DNA from 3 places in the Providencia sp. LY12 genome. Region 3 is predicted to be linked to each of the others. Evidence: predicted binding sites of a transcription regulator. Region 3 holds the regulator's gene; each other region holds the start of a gene.
What was found. Region 3 encodes PurR, which represses purine synthesis genes. Its sites were predicted from a motif close to CANGCAAACGTTTGCNTG; they were not measured.

Region 1 (7,556 bases), 1.3 Mb from region 3:
CTGACATTACTAGCAAGTTCTGACAAAATAGAGGCATCCCCCGTGTCTCATATATGGATTAAGTTACAGATGTTAGCAAAAATTATTGATGGGAAAACGATTGCGCAAGCAATTAGACAGGAAGTTGCTCAAAAAGTACAAACTCGTATTGCCAATGGTAAACGAGCTCCCGGGCTTGCCGTTATTCTCGTAGGCGCTAATCCCGCTTCTCAAATTTATGTTGGCAGTAAGCGACGTGCTTGCGAAGAAGTTGGCTTTATTTCTCGCTCCTATGATTTACCAGACACGACAACTGAAGCTGAACTGCTCAAACTGATTGATGACCTTAACCAAGATAATGAAATTGATGGCATCTTAGTTCAGTTACCATTACCTGCTGGCATTGATAACGTCAAAGTGATTGAACGCATTCATCCCGATAAAGACGTCGATGGTTTCCACCCTTATAACGTCGGTCGTTTATGCCAACGTGCGCCTCGCCTGCGTCCTTGTACCCCAAGAGGGATTGTTACCTTACTTGAGCGTTATGACATTAATACCTACGGTTTAAACGCCGTTATCATTGGTGCATCAAATATTGTTGGTCGTCCGATGAGCCTTGAATTATTATTAGCGGGCTGCACCACCACCGTTACTCATCGCTTTACCAAAGATCTCGAACAGCATGTCCGTAATGCGGATTTACTGGTCGTGGCTGTGGGTAAACCTAACTTTATTCCAGGCGAATGGATCAAACCGGGCGCTATCGTTATCGATGTGGGTATTAACCGCTTAGAAAATGGCAAAGTAACTGGAGATGTTGATTTCGATGAAGCGTCAAAACGCGCTGCATGGATCACGCCAGTACCGGGCGGTGTTGGGCCAATGACCGTGGCTACACTGATTCAAAACACGTTACAGGCGTGCGAAGAGTACCACGATATTTAATGTAATTTGGAGTCACAATGGATATTTTTCATCTTGATGGTCATCCCCATATCGAGTTATGCGACCTGCTAAAAATTGAAGGTTGGGCAGAAAGTGGTGCGATGGCAAAATCAATGATTGCTGATGGCTTAGTGCAAGTTGATGGCGTTGTTGAAACACGTAAACGCTGTAAAATTGTCGCTGGCAAAGTCGTTTCTATGGGAAGCGAACAAATCACAGTTCAAGAGTAGTTCCCACTACATCCTTGATAGAGGTAAGCTGAGCCCTATTCAGCTTACCTTTTGTTATTCAATCAAAAAGCCCACTTACCGATTGTTCTTGTTGGGGATAATGGCACATTTGTGAATTCTTGTAATTGCCGATATTGCGCTTCATTTTGAACCATATTCGGACTTCCTGTCTCCCGCAATGCTAATACGATATCTTCCATCGATAGTTTATTTCCTGCCTTTCTCCACTGCATGCATGCCGCTAATACCCCTGTTCGACCAATACCAGCTTTGCAATGAATAACGGGAAGCGGTTTATTTCTTCCTCCTATATCTACTCCTTGATTTTTATAGAGTTCAAATAAGCTACCTTCATTGATGACTCTAATAAGCTGGTTTAATTTAACTAACTCCTCCGTTGTCACCGTTCCCCCATCATTCCAATTAGTCACGTGGAGCACTGGGATTGAATGCTTTTTATGACCATTAGAAATCTCCATTTTATATTGGCTAAATTCCAACGGGTTCGCCCCTGTGTTTGCTTTTTTAGGTTCTACTTTATAGTTCTTTTTTTCTTGTTCAAAAGTGACTTCAACGGCGCCATATTTTTGATTACTCATAAAGTAAGGCGGGAGCTTCTCTCCTTGAAAGATAGAATTATCAATCTCTTGTTTTGATGCTAAGACGACTAATATCGGAGTTTTGTTTGCCATAAGCATAGATAAATGATTTTCAATGGCTTGGTCATTATCTTTGGGATATTGGCAGCGGATGGCTAAATTTTCGCCCCCCACTTGGAGTCGGTTTGCAGCGAGAGTCACAATGGGTTTATCAGCGCCCCGTATTGATATTTGCGTATGTTTCGCACTACCAATATCCTGATAACGCTGACCTCTATCCTCCTGATCGTATTGAATGTTTTTCTCTTCGATAAGTGCATTTGTTTTCTCTAACAATTTATCAAATACAGAGCGCTGAATAGTGGCTCCAATATCTAATTTTAACTTTGGTCTATTTCTTTTAACGAGTTTTGTTTCAGCCAAATTCGGGCTAAGTTCGGAGATATTTTGGATAGATTTAATACGTTCAGGGAGATGGCTTGTATTTGATGATGTTGGAAATTCTGTCGATTGTGATGCGGTTGGTCGATTATTATTTATTGGAAACATATTTATCCTTATCTATGTTTTCATTGTGAGTGAATTCACCGTTTCGGTGCCCCAATGTTAAACTCCACTGTCTATATTTCACTTAACATTATCGATAACCGCCCCACACCACGCTTGCAAATTTAGCCGCAACAGCCATAAAAAAACCCACCAAAAATAGATCCTTTTTAGTGGGTTTTATTCTTATTTGTTAAGCTAGTTAAGCTAAATTCTCTAAATTATTCGAATTGTAGACAAACAGGTGTTACGTAAAAAACGATAAAGGACAATATTCTAAATAGTTCGTGTTGTGGCTAGGCGGCTAGCAAGGATATCTCGGGGAGCATACATGAGTATGTGACCCGAGTAGCCGAGTGACGCCAACAACGCCACAGCGCGAAATATGACGAACTATTTGCGACGCCATGAAGTGCCCGCAGACGAATCCTCCAACACAACCCCCATCGCCGTTAAAGCATCACGCGCCTGATCCGCCAGCGCCCAATCCTTACTTTGACGCGCATCGTTACGCTGTTTAATCAGCGCTTCGATTTTTGCGACTTCCGCATCATCTTCGCCTTGTGCGCCACCTTGCAGGAAGGTTTCAGGATCTTGCTCTAACAGTCCCAGCACTTTTGCTAGCTCACGTAATTGAGCCGCCATGCCGTTTGCTGCATCCATATTTTCAGTTTTCAGGCGGTTTAATTCACGCGCCATATCAAACAACGCTGAATAAGCTTCTGGTGTATTGAAGTCGTCATTCATCGCTTCACAGAAACGACTCTTATACTCTTCACCGCCTGCTGGTACAGCCGATTTATCCGTGCCGCGCAGCGCTGTATACAGGCGTTCTAATGCGGTACGCGCTTGTTTTAAGTTCTCTTCGGTATAGTTCAGTTGGCTACGATAGTGACCCGAAAGTAGGAAGTAGCGTACAGTTTCCGCATCGTAGTACTCTAATACATCACGGATGGTAAAGAAGTTGTTGAGAGATTTAGACATTTTTTCTCTATCAACCATCACCATACCAGAATGCATCCAGTAATTAACATAAGGACCATCATGGGCGCAGGTAGATTGCGCAATTTCATTTTCATGATGCGGGAACATTAAGTCAGAGCCGCCGCCATGAATATCAAAATGGTTACCTAATGTTTTACTGTTCATTGCCGAACATTCGATATGCCAGCCTGGGCGACCTAATCCCCACGGTGATTCCCAGCTTGGTTCACCCTCTTTGGACATTTTCCATAACACGAAGTCCATTGGATTACGTTTTACATCAGCCACTTCAACACGGGCACCCGCTTGTAGTTGGTCTAAGTCTTGGCGAGATAATAAGCCGTAGTTTGGATCAGTTTTAACTTCAAACATCACATCGCCATTATCTGCAACATAAGCATGACCACGCTCAATCAAGCTTTCAGTTAGCTCAATGATTTCATGAATATGGCGAGTGGCGCGTGGTTCACTGTCTGGACGTAGAATATTTAATGCATCAAAATCTTTGTGCATTTCCGCTAACATGCGAGTGGTTAACTCTTCCACGCTTTCATTATTTTCAGCTGCACGTTTAATGATTTTGTCATCAATATCCGTTACATTACGCACATAATTCAGGTCATAGCCTAAATAGCGTAAATAGCGGCTAATTGCATCGAAAGCCACAAAGGTACGACCGTGACCAATATGACACAAATCGTAAATGGTGATGCCACACACGTACATCCCAATCTTTCCAGCATGGATGGGTTTAAATTCTTCTTTTTGACGACTCAGTGTATTGAAAATCTGCAGCATCTTTTTATTTCCATTTTATTAGTACGTGTATATCTATCATACATCAGATTATCGCAATGTTGAGGATAAAATATCCAAATTCAACCTTACGAAAATAGCACGGTATTGAATCGCGATCATCCGAAGAAAGCAAGGTTAGCGCCTGACTTTATCGCCTTATTTATTAGGTCATTGTTATGGGATAACCTATTTTGCAAACACACTGTCGCTTCAAGTCAGGTTTTATCTGTGATATAAACTTGCTGATCTCAACGCTTTCGCAAGTTAGCGCATAAAAAACAATTATTCAGGATAGCTATTATGGTTACATTTCATACCAATCACGGTGACATCGTTATCAAAACTTTCGCAGACAAAGCACCTGTCACTGTCGAAAACTTTTTAACTTACTGCCGCGAAGGTTTCTACAATAATACCATTTTCCACCGTGTTATTAACGGCTTCATGATCCAAGGCGGTGGTTTTGAGCCGGGCATGAACCAAAAAGACACTAAAGCGCCTATCAAGAACGAAGCTAATAACGGACTGAAAAACAGCCGCGGTACATTAGCAATGGCTCGTACTAACGACCCACACTCAGCAACAGCACAATTCTTCATCAACGTCGCTGACAATGACTTCTTAAACTTCCGTTCAGAGCGCCCAGATGGTTGGGGTTACTGCGTATTTGCTGAAGTGGTTGAAGGTATGGACGTTGTTGACAAAATCAAAGGCGTTTCTACTGGTCGTAGTGGTTTCCACCAAGACGTACCTCGCGAAGACGTAGTGATTGAAAAAGTGACTGTCAGCGAGTAATTCCTGAATTTATGTCCACTTATATCATTGCAGATTTGCATTTAAGTGAAGATGAACCGGCGATCACCGCCGGTTTTCTTACATTTATTGAACAGCAAGCCATACACGCCGACAGCCTGTATATTCTCGGTGACTTTTTCAATTATTGGATTGGCGACGATGATAATACCCTCTTGCATCAGCAAGTGGCTCAAGCCCTAAAACAGCTGAGTGAACGCGGTATCCCTTGCTATTTCATTCATGGCAATCGCGATTTTTTATTGGGTCAACGTTATGCAAAACAGTGCGGCATGACCATTTTGCCCCAAGAAACCCTACTTGAACTATATGATAAGCGTATTTTAATTATGCACGGTGATACCTTATGCACCGACGATGCTGCTTATCAGAACTACCGTAAAAAGGTCCATACTCCTTGGATCCAACGGGTATTTTTACTGCTACCGCTCTTTATTCGCCGCCGCATCGCACAAAAAATGCGTCGCAATAGCCAATATGCCAGCAGTATGAAATCCGAAGCCATTATGGACGTCAATCCCGACGCGGTGATTGATGCCTTAAACCGACATCAAGCACAATGGATGATCCACGGACATACGCATCGCCCTGCTATCCACGAGATTAATCTCGGTGGTCAACTTCATTTTCGTGGCGTTTTAGGCGCATGGCACAGCGAAGGCTCCGCCTTTGTGATCAACGAAAACGGCGTTGAGCTTATTTTCTTTCCTTTTTAACATTCCTATCTTGATAAAGACACGCAGATAAATTGTTGGTTGTCAGTATGACTGTTTGCTTATTTTATAATCACGCAAACGTTTTCCTTACCTAATTACCGTGATATGATCGGGGCAATTCACATTCCCACCCTTAGGGTGATATTTTTCAATACAGGGATCACACCAAATGACTGCCCAAGTTCCTGCTCAATCTGCGGCAAAAATCGCCATTGTTATGGGTTCTAAAAGTGATTGGACAACCATGCAGCATGCCGCTGACGTGCTGACCGAACTGCAACTGCCTTTCCATGTTGAGATTGTTTCCGCACATCGCACGCCAGACAAACTATTTTCCTTTGCTGAAAATGCCAAACAAAATGGTTTTGATGTGATTATCGCGGGTGCCGGTGGTGCCGCCCATTTGCCGGGAATGTTAGCCGCAAAAACGCTGGTTCCCGTCCTTGGTGTCCCTGTACAGAGCGCTGCATTAAGTGGTGTCGATAGCCTGTATTCTATCGTTCAGATGCCAAAAGGCATTCCCGTTGGCACACTTGCCATTGGGAAAGCGGGCTCAGCTAACGCCGCACTGCTAGCAGCACAAATTTTAGCCAATCATGACAGCGAGCTATTCAATCGCTTATCCGCATGGCGTGAAGCACAAACCAACGACGTATTAAATAACCCAGATCCGAGGGATGCGTAATGAAACCGGTTTGTGTCCTTGGTAACGGTCAATTAGGTCGCATGCTGCGCCAAGCAGGCGAACCGCTAGGTATTTCTGTCTTTCCTGTTGGGTTAGATGCCGAGCCTGAAGCGGTACCTTATCAACAAAGTGTGATCACCGCTGAAATTGAACGTTGGCCAGAAACCCCATTAACCAAAGAGTTAGCGCGTCATAATGCGTTTATTAACCGTGATATATTTCCACGTCTAGCTGACCGCTTCCCACAAAAAAGCCTGTTCGACTCGTTAAATTTATCGACAGCGCCTTGGGCACTATTAGAATCGCCAGACCAATGGCCAGAATTGTTTGCCACTCTGGGTGATTTTTTGATAGTGAAACGCAGAACCGGTGGCTACGACGGTCGTGGCCAATGGCGTGTTCGCCCCGGTGATGAGCAAACGCTCCCTGCGGAAATTTACGGTGAATGCATCGTCGAACAAGGGATCCCATTTGATGCTGAAGTCTCCGTAATTGGTGCCCGTAGCCAATCCGGTGAATCAGTGTTCTACCCAATCACCCATAATCTTCACCAAGAAGGGATTTTACGCACCAGTGTGGCTTTTCCTGATGCAAACCCTGTCCAGCAGCAACAAGCACAGACGATGCTCAGTGCCGTGATGGATGAGTTAGGGTATATCGGTGTGATGGCAATGGAGTGTTTTGTGGTTGGCGATAAACTGCTGATCAACGAAATCGCCCCTCGCGTTCATAATAGTGGGCATTGGACTCAAAACGGCGCTTCCATTAGCCAATTTGAGCTTCATTTACGCGCGATTTTAAATTTACCGATGCCGACACCAGAAGTTTTCAGCCCTGCGGTAATGGTCAATTTAATTGGCACTGATGTTAACCAAGAATGGTTGAATCTGTCTTTAGTCCATTTACATTGGTATGAGAAAGAAGTGCGCCCAGTACGTAAAGTGGGTCACTTAAATCTGACTCATAGCGATATTCATCAACTCGAAAATACCCTCGATAGTTTGATCCCAATGCTGCCAAATGAGTATAAAAGTGGCATTGAGTGGGCAAAAACAAAATTAGGCTGGTACTCTCGCCAAAAATAGGGAAAATAGCGCTATTCGTGCCCGAGAGTAATATTTCGGGCATTGTGCTATTTTTGCCCTACTTTTATAGTGATTACTTGTGAGTGATGACTAACTCACTAGGGCACCACTGGAGTACATATGCCAGAAACACAAGCCTCACCGTTTAGTCCGTTATACCAATGGTCAATTCT
Region 2 (7,556 bases), 790 kb from region 3:
GCCCTCGGAATTGAGTATAACGGTAGCCGTTATTATGGTTGGCAACGCCAGCAAGAAGTGAAAAGTGTACAGGGTTGCCTTGAGGTTGCCCTGTCTAAAATTGCCGCGGAACCAATCACTGTCAATTGTGCAGGACGTACGGATGCAGGTGTTCATGCGACTGGGCAGGTGGTACATTTTGAAACTTCAGCAAACCGCAAAGAGGCTGCCTGGACGATGGGGGCAAATACCCATCTTCCTGAAGATATTGCGGTTCGCTGGTGTAAACCTGTGGGTGATGAGTTTCATGCGCGTTTTAGTGCAACCGCACGTCGATATCGTTATGTGATTTTTAATCACCGTTATCGACCTGCAATTTTATCGAATGGTGTCACGCACTTTCATTTTCCACTTGATGAAAAACGTATGCACCAAGCGGCACAAGCATTGTTGGGGGAGCGTGATTTTACCTCATTCCGTGCGGTGCAATGTCAGTCAAAAAGCCCTTGGCGTAATGTGATGCACGTTAATGTAACGCGTCACGGAAACTATGTGGTTGTGGATATTAAAGCCAATGCGTTTGTACACCATATGGTGAGAAATATTGTTGGCAGTTTGTTGGAGATAGGCTGTGGTAATCAAGACATTGATTGGATGGCACATCTTCTAGAATTAAAAGATAGAACGAAAGCGGCGGCGACAGCCAAAGCGGAAGGACTGTATTTAGTGAGCGTGGATTATCCTGAAAAATTTGACCTACCACAGAATGTGATGGGGCCTCTATTTCTTGCGGATGAGCTGCTGTAAAGGTCGTTAATATAAATCTCCACATGAGGAACCCCATGGAGTTTATCAGTTTTATCATTGATTTTATTTTACATATTGATGTGCATCTTGCGGAATTGGTCGCCGAATATGGTGTTTGGGTTTACGGAATTTTATTCCTGATCCTATTCTGTGAGACGGGGCTGGTGGTTACGCCTTTCCTTCCCGGGGATTCATTATTATTTGTCGCGGGTGCGTTAGCAGCATTGCCAAGTAATGATTTAAACGTACACGTCATGGTATTGTTGATGATTATTGCGGCAATTATTGGTGATGCAGTGAACTACACCATTGGACGTATCTTTGGTGAAAAACTGTTTAAAAACCCAGATTCAAAAATTTTCCGTCGTAGCTATTTAGATAAAACCCATCAGTTTTATGAAAAACATGGCGGAAAAGCAATTATCTTGGCGCGTTTTGTGCCTATCGTGAGAACCTTTGCACCTTTCGTTGCGGGTATGGGTAAAATGTCTTACCGTCATTTTGCCTTTTATAATGTGGCAGGTGCGTTATTATGGGTGTTACTCTTTACCTATGCAGGGTATTTATTCGGTGATCTACCGATAGTACAAAAGAATTTGAAATTACTGATAGTCGCGATTATCTTTATTTCGATTCTGCCGGGTGTCATTGAAATTATTCGCCACCGTCGAGCTGCTGCAAAAGAAAAAAATGCAGTGGCAAAAGAAAATAGTGTGGTGACGCAAAAAAACGATAACCAATAATCGGTTTGAAAAAAGTTTTTATCTACAGTGAGATATCATTGTGGTTTAATGGCAAAAAATAACATACTGATAGATGCTTCTTATATAACCACCATCTGAAATTCAGGGGCGGTATTATTTGAAGTGTCGTCAGAGTGCAATCAGACAAAAAGGTCCATTAATGAGCTGGATTGAGAAAATTTTAAAAAAAGGTACTTCAACCCCATCCCATAAAGCAAACATCCCTGAAGGTGTTTGGACTAAATGTGATAGCTGTGGGCAAGTCCTCTACGGTGCTGAGCTTGAGCGTAACCTACAAGTGTGTCCAAAATGTGACCACCATATGCGAATTCATGCTCGCCAACGCCTTGAATCTTTCCTTGATGAAAACTCAACAACGGAATTAGGTAGCGAATTGGAGCCAAAAGATGTGCTCAAATTCCGCGACTCTAAAAAATACAAAGACAGAATTAGCTCAGCCCAGAAAGAGACGGGTGAAAAAGATGCTATCGTCGTGATGAAAGGTACGCTCAAAGAGATGCCTGTTGTTGCCGCTGCATTTGAATTCTCCTTTATGGGTGGTTCAATGGCATCGGTTGTGGGGGCACGTTTTGTCCGTGCTGTAGAACAAGCTTTGGAAGATAACTGTCCATTAGTTTGCTTCTCATCCAGTGGTGGTGCGCGTATGCAAGAAGCGCTTCTGTCTCTGATGCAAATGGCAAAAACCAGCGCTGCACTGGCGAAAATGCAAGAACGTGGCTTACCGTACATTTCTGTACTGACTGACCCGACCATGGGTGGTGTTTCTGCAAGTTTAGCAATGTTGGGTGATATCAACGTGGCTGAGCCTAAAGCACTGATTGGCTTCGCGGGTCCTCGCGTAATCGAACAAACTGTTCGTGAAAAATTACCTCAAGGTTTCCAACGCAGTGAATTTCTGCTGGAAAAAGGGGCTATTGACATGATCGTGCGTCGTCAAGATATGCGTGATCGTCTGGCGGATGTCCTAGCGATGTTAACCAATCAACCAAGTCTGAACACCGCGCCAGCGCTGGTTGTTGAAGTGGTTGATGTGGAAATTGACCTTGCTGACGCTGTCGATGGTGCAGATAAAGCAAAAGGCGCTAAACATAAAAAAGATGATGAGTAATCCAATCATTCCTACAGCCAAGTCTCCATTGGAGGCTTGGCTCTCTTATCTCACTGACCTGCATAGCCAAAATATTGATATGGGGTTGGAACGAGTAGGGCAAGCAGCCCGTCAAATGCATCTCACTCAACCTGCTCCTCGCGTCATCACTGTCACCGGCACAAACGGTAAAGGTACAACCTGCCATACACTTGAGTCTATTTTGATGGCTGCGGGTTTGAAAGTAGGGGTCTACAGTTCCCCACATTTAGTGCGTTACACGGAACGCGTCCGAATCCAAGGTAAAGAGCTTACTGAAAGTGAGTTTTGCCAAGCATTTGCGACTATCGAAGCGCAGCGTGGAAATATTTCATTAACCTACTTTGAATATGGCACCTTAGCTGCACTACAATTATTTAAGCAAGCTGAGTTAGATATTGTGATCCTTGAAGTAGGGTTAGGCGGTCGCCTTGATGCAACTAATGTCGTGGATGCGGATATCGCGGCAATCACCAGTATTGCGCTTGATCATACCGATTGGCTAGGTTCTGACCGTGAGCATATTGGTCATGAGAAAGCGGGTATTTTCCGCCAAGGTCATTATGGTGTGGTGGGTGAGCCTGATATGCCAGCCTCTATAGGCGCTTATGCAGACAAAATTGGCACCATGCTGTTTCGTCGTGGCAAGGATTGGGATTACCAAGAGCAGGGGCAACATTGGTCTTGGGAAAGTTCTCAACGTTCGTGGGACAATTTACCGTTACCGAATGTGCCGTTGGCTAATGCAGCAACTGCGATGGGGGTGATCAGATGCTTGATGGAGATTGATGCCCAGTTAGCGCAGAAAATCACTGACCAAGCTATCCACCAAGGTTTAAGTACTGCTCAGTTATCGGGACGTTTTCAGATCATTGGAGAACATCCGTTAATGATCTTGGATGTAGCCCATAACCCTCATGCTGCAGGCTATTTAGTCTCCAAACTCGCACAATTACCGGTGACAGAAGGTCGTCGAGTTCGTGCTGTGGTGGGAATGCTAGGGGATAAAGATATTCAAGGGACATTAACCTGTTTATCCCAACAAGTAACTGACTGGTATCTCGCGCCGCTAAGAGAGTTTCGTGGTGCAGATGTGACTGAGCTTAGTCAGCATGTTGACGGTGCCCATGAGTTTGATTCCGTGGAAGCAGCTTGGCAACAAGCATGTGCGGATGCGCGACCACAAGATGTGATTGTGGTGTGTGGGTCATTCCATACCGTGGCTCATGTCATGATGTTATTAGAGAAAGCAGAAGGATAAAGCCAGTGGCTAGTAAATTCCAAAATCGTCTTGCTGGCGCCATTGTGTTAGTCGCCGCAGGGGTCATCGTATTGCCCGCATTATTGGATGGCGATAAGAAATACAATGAAAATGAATTTGCGGCCATTCCGATTATTCCCAAACCGGGTGATGAAGAAGATATTGAGTCAATTGCACCAATTACACACAGTGCATCGACCGCGTCTTCGGAAGGAACTTCTGAAGCGATGTTATCGGAAGCTATTACTGAGCAAAAGCAAAGTGAGCAGCCTCCTGTAGCCGCAAACAGTGCAAATCAAAGCAGTACAAATCAAAGTAATAACAGCCAAAACGTGGCGAATCAAAATGGAAGTGCCATTCCAACTAATGTCACTCCAGAAAAACCACGAGTAGAACCGAAACCGAAACCGGAGCCTAAGCCAGAACCAAAACCTGAGCCTAAGCCTAAGGTGGAACCAAAGCCAGAACCTAAACCTGAACCGAAACAAGAACCTCAAGGTAAAGCGTATGTGGTGCAAGTGATTGCCCTCAATAATGCCAGCAAGGTTGAAGAAATTGTGGCGAAGTTAAGACTGTCTGGGTATCAGGTTTATACGGTGCCAGCGCAACCGGTGAACAACAAATTAACGCGTATTTATGTGGGACCAGAAGCATCAAGGCAGAAGCTTGAATCGGCTTTACCTGAATTGAACGCAATTACCGGTACAAAAGGGATAATCCAAGCCTTTAAACCTTAAATTGATATTCAGTTATCCCTAAAAAATAAGGGTATTTAGTAACTTACTGCGGCGATTATGATTTTTTCTTTTCGCCGCTGATTTTTTTAAATTCAATGAAAAATGGTTACGCAAACGTTTTCGTTTTCTGTTAGAATGCATTCGCCGCTGACGTGAATGCGAATTTTGGAATGAAATATGGTCTGGATTGATTACACAATTATCGCCATTATTGGCTTCTCGGCACTGGTAAGCCTGATCCGTGGATTTGTACGTGAGGCATTATCGTTAATCACTTGGGGTTGTGCGTTCTTCGTAGCAAGTACGTTTTACCCTTATTTAGCGAGTTACTTTACGAACTTTGAGGATATTTTAGTTCGTAATGGTATTGCGATTGCAGCGCTGTTTATCGCGACATTGATTGTCGGTGCAGTGGTGAACTATGTGATTAGCTCATTAGTACAAAAAACCGGATTATCGGGTACAGATCGTGTACTGGGGATCTGCTTCGGTGCGTTGCGTGGGGTATTAATTGTATCGGCGCTGTTGTTCTTTCTCGATACATTTACACCGCTTCCTCAAAGTGAGGATTGGCATCGTTCACAGCTTATTCCGCAGTTCAGTCATATTATTAGGTGGTTCTTTGACTACCTGCAAAATGCGTCAAGTTTCCTACCGGAGAATATCTCTCCGTCTGGCTGATGAGGAAAGACTAAATGTGCGGTATTGTCGGTATCGCCGGTGTTTCACCGGTAAACCAATCAATTTATGATGCGTTAACGGTGCTGCAGCATCGTGGGCAAGATGCAGCGGGTATTGCGACTATTGATGGTAAAAACAATATCCGTTTGCGTAAAGCAAATGGTTTAGTAAAAGACGTCTTTGAAACGCGCCACATGCTGCGTCTTCAAGGCTCAATGGGTATTGGACATGTGCGTTACCCAACTGCGGGTAGTTCCAGCGCATCCGAAGCCCAGCCTTTTTACGTTAACTCTCCTTTTGGTATCACCCTTGCACATAATGGTAACCTGACAAATGCTCACGAACTCGCTCGGAGTCTATTTGAAACAGCACGTCGCCATGTGAATACCACGTCAGACTCCGAAATTCTTCTAAACGTATTAGCATACGAATTAGATAAGTTTGATCATTTTCCTCTCGAACCCGACAACATTTTTAGTGCCGTAGCATCAATGCACAAAAAAATCCGTGGCGCTTATGCTTGTGTGGCACTGATTATTGGTCATGGCATGGTGGCATTCCGTGATCCTCATGGTATTCGCCCATTAGTCCTTGGTCGCCGTATTTTAGCGACTGGCGAACATGAGTATATGGTTGCCTCTGAAAGTGTGGCACTCGATACTTTAGGCTTCGAATTCCTGCGTGATGTTGCGCCAGGCGAAGCGGTGTATGTTACTGAGGATGGCAAATTATTTACCCGCCAATGTGCAGAGAACCCGCAGCTGACGCCGTGTATTTTTGAATATGTTTATTTTGCTCGCCAAGATTCGTTTATCGATAAAATCTCGGTGTATAACGCAAGATTGCGTATGGGGCAAAAATTGGGCGCGAAAATTGCTCGCGAATGGGAAGACTTGCATATTGATGTGGTGATCCCAATCCCTGAAACCTCATGCGATATCGCGTTAGAAATCGCCCATATCCTAGATAAACCGTATCGCCAAGGTTTTGTGAAAAACCGCTATGTGGGCCGTACTTTTATCATGCCGGGGCAACAAGAACGTCGTAAATCTGTGCGCCGAAAACTGAATGCTAACCGTGCAGAGTTTCGCGATAAAAACGTTCTGCTGGTGGATGACTCTATTGTGCGCGGTACCACATCAGAACAGATCGTTGAATTGGCTCGTGAAGCGGGTGCAAAGAATGTCTACTTTGCTTCAGCCGCACCAGAAGTTCGCTTCCCTAACGTATACGGCATTGATATGCCAAATGCCAATGAGCTGATTGCACATGGCCGAGAAGTGGATGAAATCCGTAAACTGATTGGCGCAGATGGCCTAATTTTCCAAGATCTTAGCGACCTCATTGATGCGGTTCGTGAAGAAAATCCTGAAATCAACGAATTTGAATGTTCCGTATTTGATGGTATCTACGTGACCAAAGATATTGACCAGACCTATTTAGATTATCTAGAAAATCTGCGTAAAGATGATGAGTTGAAGTTGAAAGATCAGAGTGATGTTGAGGATTTAGAAATTTACAACGAAGGCTAAATTTTCGGGGATCCTCGTCATACTTCACGCTGTAGCGTTGTTGGCTGCATTAGCTAACCCTAGTCACATACTTATGTATGCTCCTAGGGCTTAGCTAACTTGCCGCCTAGCTACAACATGAATTATTTAGAGGATTAAATGTGGTTTAAATCTAAAACTAAGCTGAAAATGAAGTTAGTCTGAATTACCCTCTGCTCGTATTGTTTTTCTTGATGCCCACTTATTTTCAGTGAGTAAAGTTTTGCTCTATATTTTTACTATCCTGACCTCTACACTTCGCCTCTCACTCACTACTTCCACCTATTTGGTATATAATGCAGGAAATTACGTGAATTGGGGTTGAACATGAAAAAACTTATCATTGGGTTAACGGGTGCGAGTGGGGCGATCTACGGTATTCGATTGCTGGAAGTGCTTAAACCTGTGAAAGATGTGGAAACCCACCTAGTGATGAGTGCAGCTGCGCGTCAGACATTAGCACTGGAAACAGAATTCAGTGTTAAAGATGTGCAACAGCTTGCAGACCATGTTTACGATAGCCGCGATATCGCCGCTGCCATCTCCTCAGGCTCTTTTCGTACCGCAGGTATGGTTATCATGCCGTGTACCATGAAAACCCTTTCTGGCATCGTTCACAGCTATACAGACACGTTAGTCACCCGTGCCGCA
Region 3 (7,556 bases):
TTAATTCATAGTAGTGAAATACAAAGCCGCCTCACATAATAAAACAATGTAACTAGATAGAAGTACATATTATGTGAATGGTGGCTATAATTATTAGATTAATATATATTTATGCGAATTACATTCATAGAATGAAAAATCAATTATAAAATACAATTATTAGTCTATGAATCATTCTGTAAGCGTAGAATATTTTTCTCCAATCTTAGCAGTAATAAAGATAACTGACTTAGTTCATCATGACTAATATTACTTAAAATTTCTGTCCGAGTATTATTAATCACTTGATCAACCGTTTTGATGAAAGGCTCCGATTCCTCTGTGAGTTTGATTCTCTTAGCACGTCGGTCATTCGCACATGTATGACGAGAAATGAGCCTTTTTTCTTCTAATTGATCTAATGTTCTGACCAAGGAAGGTTGCTCAATACCAATTGCCTTTGCCAATTGAATCTGCGACTGCTCGGGCGGTAACTGGCTAATATTATGCAGTGTTACCCAATGTGTTTGCGTGAGTTTAAGTGGTTTGAGGCGATAGTCAATCAATGCTCGCCACATACGGACTACACGAGATAATTCAGTTCCAATTTGAGATTCCAATTTACCCTCCTTTATATAATTATAATGTCTAAAAAATATACCAAATACATATTATTTTTTGAATTATATATTAACTCCCTTTTATCTTTACAACCTTTTATTGAGCCAATACCTCATAAATACCTATATATAGTGAGCATCAATAAATCATTGAGTGATATACATCTTACTTTCCCCCATGATTTTTCATATAAAAACAATATAATCACTTAATAAGACAATCTATCAATTATCTTATTAATAAGAATAGCCTTACTCTTCTTTCGAATCTATCTATTTTAACCCTTATAGTAATTGCAGCTAACAATAAAAAATGCAATATCAAATAAATCCTTAAAAAACAAAGCAATATAGTTGCTCTTAAAATTATGTCATTTACAGTTGATTTAAATGAACTTCATCATCATTTTGAATAAATAAAATTTTATTGAAATGTAACTATTGGAATTAATCTAAATGAATTAATTTTTGATTAAATTATCTTATTTTTAATAGTTTTATTATCAATCAAAATAGAGGTTGTTGAGGATCATTCATCTCTTCTTGAGCCACTTTCTTATTATTTAATCTTAAAAATCGCTGGCGACATAAACGGATGACATGACGTTTTTCTGCGTTAGTTAGCTGCAACCAACCAAAACGTTCATCTCGGGTTCGATAACAACCTCGGCAATATCCCTGCTCGTTGGTCTGGCATATCCCACGGCAAGGGCTTGGAATATCAAAAAACTCAAGTTGTTCTGCCATCGTTAACCACCCGTAATATAAACATAAAATTATGATATACTCCCTCGAATTGAGTATAGCCATGATATGACTAAAAAATAAACCTCAATCACTGTATTTAGTCATATTGCCACGTTATATTAATAGATAAATCGATTCGACTTTAAGCATTATTGCCTGAAGAATTTATAGGGAAACTACTATTATGCGCTTACTACATACCATGCTCCGTGTTACCGACATGCAACGCTCCATTGATTTTTACACCAAAGTATTAGGTATGCGTTTACTGCGCACGAGCGAAAATACAGAATACAAATATTCTTTAGCGTTTGTCGGTTACAGCGATGAAAGTGAAGGTGCTGTTATCGAGTTAACTTATAACTGGGGCGTAACAGAATATGACTTAGGTAATGCTTATGGTCATATTGCATTAGGTGTTGATGATGTTGCTAAAACCTGTGAAAACATTCGTCAAGCCGGTGGAAATATCACTCGTGAAGCTGGTCCAGTCAAGGGTGGTACAACCGTTATCGCATTTGTTGAAGATCCAGATGGCTATAAAATTGAGCTTATCGAAAATAAAAGTGCAAGCAAAGGATTAGGAAATTAATCCCTCACATACATTTTATATTTTAGGTGGTGATAACCATCACCTAAAATATCTTCAGTATCTACCTGCAAAAATGCATTCCCTTTGGCATAATGAAAGCCAACCAGAAACTGTAAATTGAAAGCCTAATGTCTGAAAAAAATAACCCTAACTCACTGGTTAACCGCTTCCGGGGTTACTACCCTGTCGTTATAGATGTTGAAACTGGTGGGTTCAACCCTAAAACTGATGGTCTATTAGAGATAGCGGCCATTACACTCAAAATGGACAAAGATGGCTGGCTAGCCATTGATGAAACGCTGCATTTTCATGTAGAACCATTTGAAGGTGCGAATTTGGAGCCCTCTGCACTGGAGTTCACAGGTATTGACCCCACGAACCCCCTACGTGGTGCAGTGAGTGAATATGATGCATTACATGCCATTTTTAAAACAATTCGAAAAGGTATGAAGAATACCGATTGCAATCGCGCGATCATGGTAGCTCATAACGCAAATTTTGATCACAGCTTTGTTATGAATGCGGCAGAACGCTCTGGGTTAAAACGTAACCCATTTCATCCCTTCGCAACCTTTGATACCGCCGCACTGAGTGGATTAGTTTTTGGGCAAACCATTCTTGCAAAAGCCTGTGTCACCGCAGGTATTCCATTTGATGGCAAGCAAGCCCACGGAGCCCTATACGATACTAACCGTACCGCGCTATTATTTTGCGAGTTAGTCAATAAATGGAAAAAATTAGGTGGATGGCCACTACCTAGTGAGCCTCAATAACCTCGCCCCCTAAAAACAAAAAAACCGTATTAGTTTTAGGCTAATACGGTTTTCATCAATATAAGCATTAAAGCCTATTCAACAATTTAATTACTCAGTGATGGTTTCATCTGCTGGACGGTATTTGTCTGCAGTTTCTTTGATCAGAGCTTGTAATTCGCCGCGTTGGAACATCTCAACGATAATGTCACAACCGCCAACTAACTCACCATCAACCCATAACTGTGGGAATGTTGGCCAATTAGCATATTTTGGTAGCTCTGCACGAATATCTGGGTTTTGTAAAATATCAACGTAAGCAAAACGCTCACCGCAAGAAGAGAGAGCTTGAACAGCTTGAGCAGAAAAACCGCAGCTAGGCAGTTTTGGAGAGCCTTTCATGTATAATAAAATTGGGTTTTCTTTAACTTGGCGCTCAATTTTTTCGATAGTTGTCATTTTATATCCTAAAACGTGGGTGCTGATTTTGCAGTCACTGAGCCACTTTGAATCATTTGCAAGGCAACTCATTAGACAGAACACATTGACCGGTGTAATCGCCGGCATAGTCAAAACATCGCAAATTGTTCCGTGATTGTTTCATACAATATGCCAGTTTTATAAGGCGAATACTATAGCACTCCTATTTGCTGTACTCAAAAGGTGAAAAGCAAATAGCAACGTTTTCTTTTTACTATAAAAAATTCACTCTGGGTGTTTTTGCCGTGTAATCATGGGAGTTATTTGTTAATATATTAGCAAATTAATAACACTTGATGTATTTCCCTGCTCTTCAATGACAATAACGACACGCAGTGGAATAATTATTATGCAACTTACTAACAATTAAGGCATAAATAGCATCATGGAACAGGTTTTTTCTTACTGTAACCTGTATTCTGTTATGATAAATCATGACTTACAATGCGGCGCAATAGCTCAGCACAGCTCAACGTCACTACACTAGAAGTAGATTAATTAATAGAAGTACATTTAATTTCGCTCATTTTACGAGCAAACACCCTAAACACTGAATAAAAGCAATCAAGGAGTACGCAATGTCTTTTGAATTACCAGCTCTACCTTATGCTAAAGATGCTTTAGAACCTCATATCTCTGCTGAGACCTTAGAATACCACTATGGTAAGCACCACAACACTTATGTTGTTAACCTGAATAACCTGATCAAAGGCACCAAATTTGAAGGTCTGTCTTTAGAAGAAATCATTAAAACTTCTGAAGGTGGCGTATTCAATAACGCGGCTCAAGTTTGGAACCACACTTTCTACTGGCACTGCTTGGCTCCAAATGCAGGTGGCGAGCCAACCGGTAAAGTTGCAGAAGCTATCAACAAAGCATTTGGTTCATTTGCTCAGTTCAAAGAGCAATTCACTGATGCCGCAGTTAAAAACTTCGGTGCAGGTTGGACTTGGTTAGTGAAGAAAGCAGATGGCAGCCTGGCTATCGTTAACACATCTAACGCGGCAACACCAATTTCTGGTGACGATAAGCCAGTTCTGACTGTTGATATCTGGGAACACGCTTACTACATCGACTACCGTAACGCACGTCCAAAATACTTAGAAAACTTCTGGGCGTTGGTTAACTGGAAATTTGTTGAAGAAAATCTGGCTTAATTTTAGTTCAGATCTAAAATGACTAAGGGCGAGTATATTACTCGCCCTTAATTATTTCTCATCCTTATTAGATAGGATGGAAATGAAATCAGAAAATGTGCACAGCAAACAAAATAATTACAGCTAAAGAGCCAAACGCAGCTAGCAATCCATATTTAAAATCTGTATCCATGAGACCCTCTCATATAAAGAAATTGAATTATCAAATAACCATAAAATAAAAAGGTTATTTCAGTATACATGCACAAAAACGTAAAACCAGTGTCTATATCACATGTTATAACATCAATTATTTCTTTCGTTTTTGCGCTAGATCAGACAAAATCGACAACAAATCGCTAAATTATTGCCAGCAAAGGTACTATGCATCAATATGCAGGTAATTATTTAACTAGAATTATTTTAGAGACCAAGTTTTGGTTAGGAGTTTTTTCTTCTCATGGCAACAATTAAAGATGTGGCGAAACGTGCGGGCGTCTCTACCACAACCGTCTCCCATGTTATCAACAAGACGCGTTTTGTCGCTGATGATACAAAAACAGCCGTTTGGGCCGCCATCAAAGAGCTCAATTATTCTCCGAGTGCGGTTGCGCGTAGTTTAAAAGTCAACCACACCAAATCAATTGGTCTGTTGGCAACATCAAGTGAAGCCCCCTATTTCGCAGAAGTGATCGAGTCTGTCGAGAATAGTTGCTATGAGAAAGGCTATACTCTAATTTTATGTAACTCTCACAATAACTTAGGTAAGCAAAAAGCGTACTTGCAAATGTTGGCACAAAAACGTGTCGATGGGCTACTTGTGATGTGTTCAGAATACCCTGACACCTTGATAGGTATGTTGGAAGATTACCGAAATATCCCAATGGTCGTCATGGACTGGGGTACCTCTCGCGGGGATTTCACTGACAGTATTATTGATAACTCTTTCCACGGTGGTTACTTAGCGGGTCGTTACCTTATTGACCGTGGTCACCGTGAAATTGGCGTGATCCCTGGCTCTCTCGAAAGAAATACAGGTATTGGGCGTTTAACCGGCTTCAAAAAAGCCATGGAAGAAGCCAAAGTCACATTAAAAGATGAATGGATTGTTCAAGGGGATTTCGAGCCAGAATCAGGCTATAAAGCGATGATGCAGATCCTCAGTAACAAGCACCGCCCTACTGCGGTCTTCTGTGGTGGAGACATCATGGCGATGGGGGCAATCTGTGCGGCTGACGAGATGGGATTACGTGTCCCTCAAGATATTTCCATTATTGGTTATGATAACGTGCGTAATGCACGATATTTCACGCCTGCATTAACCACAATCCACCAGCCAAAAGAGCGTTTAGGTCAAATGGCGTTTGCGATGTTGCTCGATCGTATTGTGAATAAACGCGAAGATGCGCAAACGATTGAAGTTCATCCGCGTTTAGTTGAGCGCCGTTCCGTGGCTGACGGTCCATTTATTGATTATCGCCGCTAAGTCTACCTCAGCACATTAGCTCGCAAACCACTCCGCGTTGAGCGTTTCGCTATCACCAAGATAGTCAAGCAGCCATCTCAACGCTGGAGATGTATCATTCTCAACCCACGTTAAGCAGCAAGGGCTTTCAGGAAACGGCTGTGCTAATTCCAGCTCAACAAGCTTGCCTTCTGCACACAATGGCGCTGCACGGTGCTCAGGAACCATTCCCACACACAGCCCATTTTCCAAACACGCTAAACCACTTTCCCAGTAAGGCACAACTAAGCGACGTTGGTTATCCAGCGCCCAAGTATCTCTTTTCGGTAAGCTTCTTGAGGTATCTTCTAAGCACAAACTTGGATATTCACGCATTTGATCATCTGTCAGTTTGCCCTGAATTTTTGCTAATGGGTGATCGGGGCTCGCAACACAACGCCATGACATAAAGCCCATATCACGGAAGCTATAGCGCTCTCCAATTGGTGAAGCACGGGTCGCTCCAATCGCAACATCCACACGTCCATCGGCTAAAGCATCCCAAACTCCATTAAACACTTCAGGGTGGATATACAGTTCAATATCAGGGAAATGACGATAAAAATCCAAAATCAGCTGTTCCGTACGCTGCGGTTTTACGATGCAATCAACAGCAATACTGAACTGTCCGCGCCATCCATTGGCGACTTGTTGGCATTGATGTCGAGTATCAATCATTTTTTTGATAACACTTCGACTTTCTTTAATAAAGATAGCCCCGGCTTCCGTCAATACCACATCACGGTGACGACGTTCGAATAGCGGAACTGCTAACCATTCTTCGACTTGTTTTACTGTGTAGCTGATCGCTGAAGGAACTCGATGCAGCTCATCCGCAGCACCACTAAAGCTTCCCGTTCGAGCAACTGCGTCTATGACTTCAAGTGCATGAGCTGACCACATTTTCTTTCCTTTCAAATTATTTGATAGCAGAGTCCAAATATTACCGTTTCACAACGTAAAAAAATAGCCTATACAATAAGATAACTATCAACATTATTTTAAATATAGATTAAGCAAAAACTATGACAAATACTGCGACAAAAAACTCCTCTGGATTTTTGATTTATCTTGCTGGCCTAAGCATGCTGGGGTTTTTAGCCATCGATATGTATCTGCCAGCCTTTGGTTCAATGCAAACAACCTTAAATACGACTGAAGGCGCTATCAGCGCATCATTAAGTATCTTTCTAGCGGGCTTCGCGTTTGCCCAGCTATTATGGGGACGCCTTTCAGATAAATTAGGACGCAAACCTATCCTTATTGTTGGGCTTTCCCTGTTTATTGTTAGCTGTCTAGCAATGATTTGGGTCACCGATGCCACTCAGTTATTAATCCTTCGATTCTTGCAAGCCGTTGGCGTTTGTTCTGCTGCGGTTTTATGGCAGGCCCTCGTTATCGACCGCTATAACGAAGCTGATACTCAAAAAGTATTTGCCTCTATCATGCCTTTAGTGGCGCTTTCTCCTGCATTAGCGCCACTTTTAGGTGCCTGGGTGCTTGAGCACAAAAACTGGGAATTTATCTTCATCGTGCTGATGATGGTGGGCGTTTTACTCCTGCTACCGACCTTGATGCTAAAAAAAGTGGCACCGAAAGTCATCGCAGAAGAAAACCAGCCACAAACCAAAGTTTCCTTTGCTACCTTGCTAAGCTCCCCTGTTTTCAGTGGTAACGTACTTGTGTATGCAGCGTGTAGCGCTGGCTTTTTTGCATGGCTAACGGGTTCGCCATTTATTCTACGCA

Region 1: purE (5-(carboxyamino)imidazole ribonucleotide mutase) is a predicted target of PurR. The motif match lies at 5,685-5,702, and genes of this name have one in related genera.
Region 2: cvpA (colicin V production protein) is a predicted target of PurR. The motif match lies at 4,782-4,799, and genes of this name have one in related genera.

Annotation. Positions count from the first base shown of each region.
Region 1 covers NZ_CM172594.1:3,239,607-3,247,162, forward strand. Annotated here, with positions in the region: gene folD (bifunctional methylenetetrahydrofolate dehydrogenase/methenyltetrahydrofolate cyclohydrolase FolD) at 70-927, shown strand; gene ybcJ (ribosome-associated protein YbcJ) at 945-1,157, shown strand; gene ACY3ZI_RS15590 (protein-tyrosine phosphatase family protein) at 1,220-2,305, opposite strand; gene cysS (cysteine--tRNA ligase) at 2,696-4,084, opposite strand; gene ppiB (peptidylprolyl isomerase B) at 4,385-4,879, shown strand; gene lpxH (UDP-2,3-diacylglucosamine diphosphatase) at 4,891-5,613, shown strand; gene purE (5-(carboxyamino)imidazole ribonucleotide mutase) at 5,783-6,298, shown strand; gene purK (5-(carboxyamino)imidazole ribonucleotide synthase) at 6,298-7,383, shown strand; gene ACY3ZI_RS15620 (MFS transporter) at 7,504-7,556, shown strand, end outside.
Region 2 covers NZ_CM172594.1:2,712,487-2,720,042, reverse strand. Annotated here, with positions in the region: gene truA (tRNA pseudouridine(38-40) synthase TruA) at 1-786, shown strand, start outside; gene ACY3ZI_RS12920 (DedA family protein) at 822-1,529, shown strand; gene accD (acetyl-CoA carboxylase, carboxyltransferase subunit beta) at 1,690-2,658, shown strand; gene folC (bifunctional tetrahydrofolate synthase/dihydrofolate synthase) at 2,651-3,937, shown strand; gene dedD (cell division protein DedD) at 3,943-4,674, shown strand; gene cvpA (colicin V production protein) at 4,852-5,355, shown strand; gene purF (amidophosphoribosyltransferase) at 5,370-6,887, shown strand; gene ACY3ZI_RS12890 (UbiX family flavin prenyltransferase) at 7,233-7,556, shown strand, end outside.
Region 3 covers NZ_CM172594.1:1,918,723-1,926,278, reverse strand. Annotated here, with positions in the region: gene slyA (transcriptional regulator SlyA) at 165-599, opposite strand; gene ACY3ZI_RS09120 (DUF1289 domain-containing protein) at 1,107-1,346, opposite strand; gene gloA (lactoylglutathione lyase) at 1,531-1,938, shown strand; gene rnt (ribonuclease T) at 2,067-2,711, shown strand; gene ACY3ZI_RS09105 (Grx4 family monothiol glutaredoxin) at 2,802-3,149, opposite strand; gene sodB (superoxide dismutase [Fe]) at 3,749-4,327, shown strand; gene cydH (cytochrome bd-I oxidase subunit CydH) at 4,416-4,499, opposite strand; gene purR (HTH-type transcriptional repressor PurR) at 4,767-5,792, shown strand; gene punR (DNA-binding transcriptional activator PunR) at 5,808-6,713, opposite strand; gene punC (purine nucleoside transporter PunC) at 6,836-7,556, shown strand, end outside.